DNA from 3 places in the Mahella australiensis 50-1 BON genome. Region 1 is predicted to be linked to each of the others. Evidence: riboswitches for the same ligand, from Rfam matches in the RefSeq annotation. Region 1 holds a riboswitch; each other region holds the start of a gene.
What was found. A riboswitch is a leader RNA that binds a small molecule or an ion and turns the genes downstream of it on or off. The one in region 1 is predicted to bind cyclic di-AMP.
Positions count from the first base shown of each region.

Region 2: it holds a riboswitch for cyclic di-AMP, as region 1 does, so the genes downstream of both, MAHAU_RS10235 (NAD/NADP-dependent octopine/nopaline dehydrogenase family protein) here and dapB (4-hydroxy-tetrahydrodipicolinate reductase) in region 1, are expected to answer to the same signal.
Region 3: it holds a riboswitch for cyclic di-AMP, as region 1 does, so the genes downstream of both, MAHAU_RS00030 (C40 family peptidase) here and dapB (4-hydroxy-tetrahydrodipicolinate reductase) in region 1, are expected to answer to the same signal.

Region 1 is NC_015520.1:1,801,134-1,804,327, reverse strand. It holds gene leuS (leucine--tRNA ligase) at 1-1,071, shown strand, start outside; gene MAHAU_RS08510 (NifU family protein) at 1,172-1,393, shown strand; cyclic di-AMP (ydaO/yuaA leader) riboswitch at 1,534-1,672, shown strand; gene dapB (4-hydroxy-tetrahydrodipicolinate reductase) at 1,802-2,656, shown strand; gene MAHAU_RS08500 (class II glutamine amidotransferase) at 3,118-3,194, shown strand, end outside.
Region 2 is NC_015520.1:2,186,629-2,189,822, forward strand. It holds partial or broken gene MAHAU_RS10230 (methionine synthase) at 1-456, opposite strand, end outside; gene MAHAU_RS10235 (NAD/NADP-dependent octopine/nopaline dehydrogenase family protein) at 453-1,556, opposite strand; cyclic di-AMP (ydaO/yuaA leader) riboswitch at 1,653-1,780, opposite strand; gene MAHAU_RS10240 (GntR family transcriptional regulator) at 1,851-2,606, opposite strand; gene MAHAU_RS10245 (sugar phosphate isomerase/epimerase family protein) at 2,614-3,194, opposite strand, start outside.
Region 3 is NC_015520.1:5,185-8,378, reverse strand. It holds gene gyrA (DNA gyrase subunit A) at 1-866, opposite strand, end outside; gene MAHAU_RS00030 (C40 family peptidase) at 973-1,887, opposite strand; cyclic di-AMP (ydaO/yuaA leader) riboswitch at 1,904-2,038, opposite strand; gene gyrB (DNA topoisomerase (ATP-hydrolyzing) subunit B) at 2,214-3,194, opposite strand, start outside.

The DNA.
Region 1 (3,194 bases):
CCGCTTACTACATCAGAAAGCTTCGTGAATACCAAATGTCCCATATGCGGCGGTCCAGCACGGCGTGAAGTCGATACCATGGACACATTTGTATGTTCCTCATGGTATTATTTGCGCTACACCGATCCGAGGAATGATAAAGAGGCATTCAACAAAGAGAAGGCATCATATTGGATGCCGGTGGATCAATACGTGGGCGGCGTAGAGCACGCAATACTTCATCTTTTATATTCGCGCTTCTTTACCAAAGTATTGCATGATTTGGGGCTAGTAGATGTGAATGAGCCATTTGTCAATTTGTTGACCCAAGGTATGGTGCTCAAGGATGGTTCCAAGATGTCCAAATCCAAAGGCAATATAGTAAGCCCGGAAGACATAGTGGATAAATACGGTGCGGATACGGCACGCCTGTTTATACTGTTTGCCGCGCCACCCGAAAGGGATTTGGAATGGAGCGATCAAAGCGTAGAAGGATGCTTTCGCTTTTTGAACCGCGTATGGAGATTGGTGGATCAATATGCCGATGCTGTAAAAGAGTGGGTAGAAAATGGAAAGCCTGAAACCGATTTAATAAGCGATGGGGATAAAGAGTTGCGCTATATCATAAACTACACTATAAAGAAGGTCAGCGATGATATAGCCGAACGCTATAACTTCAATACCGCTATAAGTGCTATAATGGAAATGGTTAATGCCATGTATCAGAGTGATACTGCTGATAGTCCATCGACTGTTATGATGGAAGCCGTAGAAACGTTGTTGTTGTTGTTGGCTCCGTTTGTACCACATATTTCCGAGGAAATGTGGCATAGGACGGGTCATGGTGCTCCGCTTTACCTGCAAGCATGGCCGATATACGATGCCGATGCCCTGGTAAAACAGCAGGTAGAGGTGGTGGTGCAAGTAAATGGCAAGGTGCGCGATAAGGTTATGATGCCTGCCGGGGCCGATGAGGACAAAATGAAAATCCTGGCTATGCAGTCGTCTAAGGTAGCGGCGTCTATAGCTGATAAAAACATCATAAAGGTTGTGTCTGTGCCGGATAAGTTGGTAAATATTGTTGTGAGATAAAAATATAATTGAAATGATAGGTTTTGTATGATATAATACCCATACAGCGATATAGCGATATATGCTGACCGATTATTTTATGCAGAGGAGGATAAATCCTATGAAAGAAAAAGTAGAAGCAGCATTGGAAAAAATACGCCCGGCTTTAAAGGCTGACGGTGGCGATGTGGAATTAGTCGATGTGGCAAGTGACGGTGTAGTAAAGGTCAAATTGACCGGGGCTTGCGGCGCATGCCCGTTTGCTCTGATGACATTGAAACAGGGTATAGAGGAAACGCTTAAAGAGAGCGTACCTGAGGTAAAAGAAGTAGTGGCTGTATAAGACTCATACTAAAAAGGCGTTGCATATAGCAACGCCTTTTTCGGACTTATGTTATGGCTATAATATAAGACTTTCCATACCAATTATAGGTAACATTTGCTTGACATCAGCACTGAAAAATATTAAAATATAAACATCTCAAGTTTGATTCGCTTAATTTCCTGAATATAGGAAAACGGGGGACCCATTAGGATAATATGAGGCGTATTCCGAAAGGATAGAGCAACTCTTTCAGCTCGAGCCTGTCAGCTAACCTCGTAAGCGTTGAAAGGGAGTGAACGGTGATATGATTATATGATAATAAAGCCGTGGTTGACTCCACGGTTTTATTTTTCCTCATTAGATGTAATAATATGGATATAAATTCGATGTTTAAGTCCAAATAATGTCATTTTAAGGAGGTAAGAGATGGTTAAAGCATGTATGATAGGTTTAGGTAGAACTGGTAAGATAGTAGCGAAGAACATGATAGGGAGAAAGGATATTCAATTGGTTATGGCCGTTTGCAGGCCCGGCAGTGATAAGATAGGACAGGATGTGGGAACTCTATTAGGCATATCTGAGACAGGCATAAAAGTAATGGGCAGCAACTTGCTAAATGAAGGATTAAGGATTTTTAAACCTGACGTAGCGATAGACTTCACTAATCCAGAGGCTTGCATAACGAATGCAACAGTGCTAGCACGCAATAAGATAAATGCAGTAATAGCAACTACAGGATTTACCGATATACAATTTCAGAAACTTCGGAGCATAGCCGTTCAAAACAAGGTAGGTATGGTTATAGCACCTAATATTACGCTTGGTGTAAATGTGTTACAGTTTTTGTGCAAAATTGCAGCTCAATTATTGGATGATTATGATGTAGAAATAATAGAAGAGCATTTTAAAGATAAAAAGGATATACCATCCGGTACGGCTATAAAAATAGCGGAAAGCATATCCGAAGGGCGGGGTATAGAGGATAGTGTTAAGATATTAACTGAGAATGACGCCATATCTTTAAGGGGAGCGAATATTATACCCATACATTCTCTCAGGGCCGGTGGTATAGTTGGCGTACATAAGGTAATGTTTGCCAGCGACGAAGATAGCGTGGAGATAATGCATCAGTCTTTTACTCGCTCTGCATTTGCCAAAGGGGCTATTAAAGCAGCTAAATTTATTGTCGGACGAAAGGGCGTTTATGATATGGCCGATGTTTTGAATCTTGAGGAGGCGTTGGAACGATTTGCCAATAAGCAGAGGGATTCACACGCATAATGGCAAACGTACCCTAAAAAGCCTGAACTGTAATTCGTAATATAACAAATTCAGCGCGTGCAATGATATAAAGCCTATGCCTGCTACAGGCTTGGCATATATACCTCGCTTTATATCACCCGTTTCAGTTATATATTACGAATTGCAGAAGTCTGAAAAAAATATTTGCATTTCTACGTTTTGCATGTTAAAATATTATTACTTGAACACAATGGCGTGATCAAGTGCGCAGAGATAGATTTGTTCGGCGCGTCATTAGAACATTTGAGTATGTTCTGATGAGGCGCTTAATTTTAACCCTTTTATGCAAGTTTTAGATTAAAATTATGCATTTAACTCATTATATCCTTAATATATAATCAGTTAAATGCGGCTATATGAGTAAATGCATTTGTTTACGTTTTTATAAATGCATGATGCTTGATAAATAAAATTCATAATCCGTTGAGGGGGTTTTATGGATGTTAAGGGAAAAATACGAGAGGGTACCGTCGGGCTGTGCGGTCAGCGGCATAATGGACCGCAGCGGGCGAAGGTT
Region 2 (3,194 bases), 390 kb from region 1:
GTCTTATAAGCGGATAAGGATAGCTCTCTCTTATTCGCCCTATCAAATCAGATGCATAAGTCATTTGCCCATTATACATATCCTCATTTTGCAGATATGCCAACGATTCTTCGTCACCGCTCTTGGCAAAGACGTGTTCAAATATACCGAAACGTTTGGCCGTTTCGCAGTTTTGAGGCGTACCGCCAAATAACCATATTATATGTTGCAAATCATATTGTTCTATCAAAGCCTTGAGTTCTTCCAATAAAGGCTCCAATGTCTGAGGCGTTAGCCTATAGCTTATGCCAACTGAATCCGGCTTTTGAGACAATACAACATCTATAAGACGGCTCAAAGGTACAGCCGGTCCTAAAAAGCGCGTTTCATACCCGTATTGTTTTGCCAATTCGAGAAAATTAAGTGGACCTGCTATATGAACGTGTTACCTATAGACGCAGCTATCATCTGTTTCATGCCACCACTCCCCTTCTGATGTCTCCGAAGTATACATAAGTATATATCTCATACATCGACATATCGTCGATACCTAATTTACTTATAGTCCTGCCACACGCCCGATAATCGACGCCGGATACGGTGCAAGCTAGATCTATTATGGCATCTATCGTAGGCGTAGGAACACCTGCCATACGTCCAAAAGCTGATATTGGCACCAAACTGTACGGCACATCCTCAAATATATAGCGCGTATCTGTATTGGACGGCGCCTTTATGCCCTTATATCCTTTATTCTGCTGTATGGCGCTGTACAGGTCATCGGCCTCCACACCGTAAGACACCCTCATCCATTCCAAGGCACTCATGCACTTTACATTTAGCATCTTGGCCACAGCCATTCTCTCATCATCCATACGCTGTATTATCTTAGCTATTGACGGAGATATGCCTTCTATATAATACTCAAATGCCCCGCCCGTGGTCTCTATACGGGCAGCGTTCAACAGCGTGGGCGCCGGATGGAATATAGCGCCTATGTTATTGAAACTGGTTTCCAATACGCTTTCGGCTGGAACAAATTGCGGATATACCTCTTTCAACGCATCCAATACCAACCCCGTTCTTACAGATGGAAGTGCTGCTATTTCTACCGATTTTTTTATATCGAATATGCGAGCCGAGCATGGACCAGTCTTGCGGCAGGCGTATATAAAAGTCGAGGCTTCGGCCACCGTTATCCGGGCATTTACACCGTATTCGTACAGCGTCTGCGAGAATTCGAGGGCCCCACCGGTACGTCCCGGATTCAACACAATTATCTGACCATCCTGCAAATACGGAGCGCACATTTGGGCTATATCGCGATGCCCAACGGCCGGTACTGTCACCATAATGACATCGACGTCCCTTATCGCTTGCCTAATATCAGATGTGACGATTTCAAGTGGTCCATAACCTTCTACAAGTCCTTCAAGATAGATTCCACCCTGCTCTTGTATTGGAATCAGTTTGTCAAATGTACGGTTAAATAGATTGACCTCATGGCCTTTCAGCGCCAGATGGGCGGCCATGGCCATACCTCCATTGCCGGCTCCTATGACAGCAAATTTAGGCATAAAATAATCCCTCCTAAAAATTTTTAATTTTTATTATGGAGGGAGAACAAAAAAGCCACGAACGAGAGCCGTGACTTCTCAAGCTAAATTATAGCCTGCTCCCTCTTCCTACGCTTGCGAGGTTAGCTGACGGGTTCGGGTCGAAAGAGATAACCCTACCTTACGGATTCACCCCAAAAATTGGTTCCCCCGTTTCCCTGACGGGAATTCAGCGTTTTTCATATTTAATTGTATTATTATACTACCATATATCAGAGCAAAATGCAATACCCTTTTTGAATTCTTGATGGTTATTTAGCGTTTTAATTCCAGGTAAAATTTGTATCTATCGCCGCGATAGTAAGAGCGTACGTATTCTATCGGTACGTCGTCTTCATCGTATGTCACACCGATAACCATTATCACAGGCGCCCCTTCCTCTATACCAAGCATAGAAGCTATATAGCTGTCAGCCAATGCAGCCTCCAAAGTCTCTTTAGCCGATACCGGATGCGCTCCGAACTGTTGCTCCAATATATTATACAAGGAACAATGCTCGAGGTCGGCCTTCTCCAATGCATAAAATCTTCTATAGCTAAAATAAGAGACTTCAAATACCATAGGAACACCGTCGGCAAAGCGCAAACGCTCTATTTTTAACGCCGGTTCTTCATCTTCCAGGCGCAACGCTCTCCGCACATGGCTTATATCCTCATGTACTGCCTTAATATCCACGGTTTTTGCCCCGGCTTGCATGCCGCGTTTGTGCATATCCTCACTGAAACTCGACAATTGCATTATCGGCTGGTCCAGCTTGGGTTCGGCCACAAAAGTACCTTTCCCACGCAGACGATACAGCACGCCTTCCTTAACCAATTCGGATATGGCTTGTCGTACGGTCATACGGCTCACGCCATATTCATCGCATAATTCGCGCTCCGATGGAACTTGCATGCCCGGTTTTAAGTCTCCAGCCTCTATGAGAGCCCTCATACGTTCCTTTATCTGATAGTATATAGGTATAGGTGATTCTTTATCTATATCGCTTATATCGATTAAATCTATGAGCAATCGCCTCCTATAGCCCAAGACCTTTCAAAAATTCTACCGCCTGGCGTATATCGGCCTCGGGATCAGCGCCCGCCTCGCGCTCTATAGTAAAGAAACCTTTATAACCCACCTCATCCAATGCTTTCACGTATGCTGGAAAATCCACGGCACCTTGACCTAACGGCATCTCTTCAAAATAATCGCCAATACGGAAATCCTCTATACCCCCATCAGCGAAAAAGCCATATATGATCTCAGGATCGGTTTTTTTCTTCATTATGCCGTCCTTCGCATGCGTATGAACTATGTAGTCTTTTAGATTATACACGCCCCCTACAGGATCATCGCCCGTAACCATTACCAGATTGGCGGGATCATAATTCACGCGCACACCTCGGCTATGCAAGCTATCCAAAAAGCGCTTTAAGGTCTCGGTTTTTTCCGGCCCCGTTTCTATAGCAAAATACGCGCCCACTTGATCCCCGTATTCTCCCAATTGCTCGCAAGCCTCTTGCAATATCTTGTATCTGTCGTGATTCGGATCGGATGGCACTACCCCTATATGAGTGGTCACCACATCTGTCTCTAAATCCCTTGCCAGATCCATTA
Region 3 (3,194 bases), 1.3 Mb from region 1:
ATTCCGTCTATCTTTTTATCTTTTACCAAATTAGCTATCTGTACAACGAGATCAGCCTTGGTGACCTGATATGGTATCTCGGTTACTATTATGCGCGATCTTCCGCCGGGTAAAGGTTCTATAGATGTTTTTCCCCTTACCTTTATTCTGCCGCGACCGGTATGATATGCCTGTTTTATCCCGTCTCTTCCCATTATAATGCCGCCGGTAGGGAAATCCGGCCCTTTAAGTGTTTTCATCAATTCGTCTATGGATATATCGGGATCATCTATTACCTTTATAGCCGCATCTATGGTTTCTTTAAGATTGTGCGGCGGTATATTGGTGGCCATGCCCACAGCTATACCGGCTGAACCGTTGACCAGAAGGTTGGGAAAACGCGAAGGCAATACAACCGGTTCTTTTAGTGTTTCATCGAAATTCGGTATAAAGTCGACGGTTTCTTTATCTATATCGGTGAGCATCTCCATAGCCAGACGCGATAGGCGTGCCTCGGTATAACGCATAGCCGCCGGAGGATCATTGTCTATTGATCCGAAGTTGCCATGTCCGTCTACTAATGGATATCTCATGCTGAAATCCTGTGCCATACGCACCATGCTATCGTAAACCGCAGCTTCGCCGTGCGGATGATACTTTCCGAGCACGTCACCGACTATCCTGGCCGATTTTCTGTATGGCTTATCGGGCATCAGCCCCAATTCGTTCATAGCATAAAGTATGCGACGGTGCACCGGTTTTAAACCGTCGCGCACATCAGGCAGTGCTCTACCCACTATGACGCTCATAGCATAATCTATGTATGAATGTTTCATCTCTTCTTCGAGATTTACCTCTATAACCTTTGTTTGTTCTTCTTCGGGCATCTATATTCCTCCATATGTTTGCATACTCTTCTATATATTATATCATATTTTCGCATAAAAAAGCGGCGAGCTTTGATCATCGCTCACCGCTTTGCTATTATACTTCTTATCTTACAACCCTTTTAGCTTGTATGTAATGGCTCTTATACCATGACTCATTTAAGCTATTTATTGCTACCTTGCGACCAGGATTTGGTGAATGTATAAACTCATTGCCGCCTATGTATATACCCATATGATAACCGCTGCCGCTGCTCTTGAATACTATCAAATCACCGGGCTGCAAATCGCTTTTGGCCACGGTGGGGGCATAGCTGCCGAAACCCTGACCGTCAGATGTACGTGGTATGGAATATCCGAATTTTTTGTATATATAATATGTAAGACCCGAACAATCGAAAGCGTTCGGCCCTGCCGCACCATGCACATAGGGCTTGCCCAATTGCTGTTCGGCAAAAGCTACTATCTGCGATGAAATCGAAGATGAACGCGATGAAGATGTAACATTAGAAACAGGCTTGGTTTTCGTTATGTACTTCGAAGATGCCCATCCGCTATAATTGCCGTATTTCACCTGACTCCAACCATTTTCCTCAGATAATACAGTCACTTGGCTTCCTTTGGGCATAACCGTTATTCTTGCGCCCGATGTGCTCGGAGATTTACGCAGTATTAAACCGCCGTTGGCTGTTACCCAGCCTGGAGCTACCGCAGTATTCCCACGAGATGCCGTTGCAATACTACCCGATGATATCTTTATGTAATCCGCAGACATCCATCCTGCCTTGCCGTTAAAAACCACATTGTACCAGTTGCCACTTTTATCTTTTACCGTAACTTTATCGCCTTTATAAGCGTTGGTCAATATACTCGAAGATGTACTTGGCTTGGATCGAAGGCGAACGCCGCTTCCGGTCACTGTACCTTGTGATGCAGCCATAGCGCTTGTACCAAAAACGCTGCTGAAAATAAAACCTGCGCTTATAATAGCTGCCGCCACAGCTTTCTTATAATCATTCATTTGCGTTGAACACAACTCCTCCTACGTTATTTCGCTTCCGAGGTTAGTTGACGGGTTCGGGAACGAAGGATTCCCTACCTATTAAAAGGATTCACCCCACCAAAAGTTCCCCCGTACCCTGCTATAGGCAGGGATTCAGCCAGTCGTTTTTTTACTCAACGCATATTATTATATTACTCCGTTTATAGCTCGTCAAAGCTCAAATCCGGTCGTTTAAGTCGATTATCTTCATTTATCTCACGTATTGTACGTTTTACTAATTATTAAGCAAATATTAAGAAATTATTACACAGATTAATAAAAAATTAACCGGGCAATTGCCCGGTCTATATATCGAGGTTTTTCACAAGATGTGCGTTGCTGGCTATAAATTCCCTGCGCGGCTCCACATTATCGCCCATAAGTATGGTAAATATCTCATCTGCAGCTATGGCATCCTCTATGGATACTTTCAACATGGTACGTTTAGCCGGATCCATGGTAGTATCCCATAACTGTACCGGATCCATCTCGCCGAGTCCCTTATATCTTTGCACTGTTATCCCATCACGCCCTATCCTGGTCAACAATTGTTCCAATTCCCTGTCCGAGTATATATAATACTCTTTTTTACCCTTCTCAACCTTGTATAACGGCGGCTGCGCTATATACACGTTGCCATTTTCCAATAATGGACGCATATATCTATAAAAGAACGTAAGCAACAGTGTTCTTATATGGCTGCCGTCCACATCGGCATCCGTCATGCATATTATGCGCTCGTACCGTAGCTTTGATATATCGAAGTCCTCGCCTATACCCGCTCCAAAAGCCGTTATCATGGCTTTTATCTCTTCATTGGACAATATCCTGTCCAAACGCGTTTTTTCTACATTCAATATCTTACCACGCAAAGGCAGTATAGCCTGGAAACGCCTGTCACGGCCTTGCTTGGCCGACCCACCTGCCGAATCGCCTTCCACTAAAAATATCTCGCACAGCTTCGGATCTCTCTCGCTGCAATCAGCCAATTTACCCGGCATCGATACGCTTTCCAGCGCGCTCTTGCGCCTGGTAAGCTCACGCGCTTTGCGGGCGGCCTCTCTCGCTCGAAATGCGCTTATGGCTTTTTCTATTATGATCTTGGTTACGGACGGATGTTCTTCAAAATAAGTGCTCAAACCATCCGATACTATACTGTCCACAATGCCTCTGACCTCGCTGTTGCCAAGCTTTTCCTTGGTTTGACCCTCAAATTGTGGATCGCTTAGCTTCACGCTGATTATAGCCGTTAACCCTTCGCGCACATCATCGCCAGAAAGGCTGGG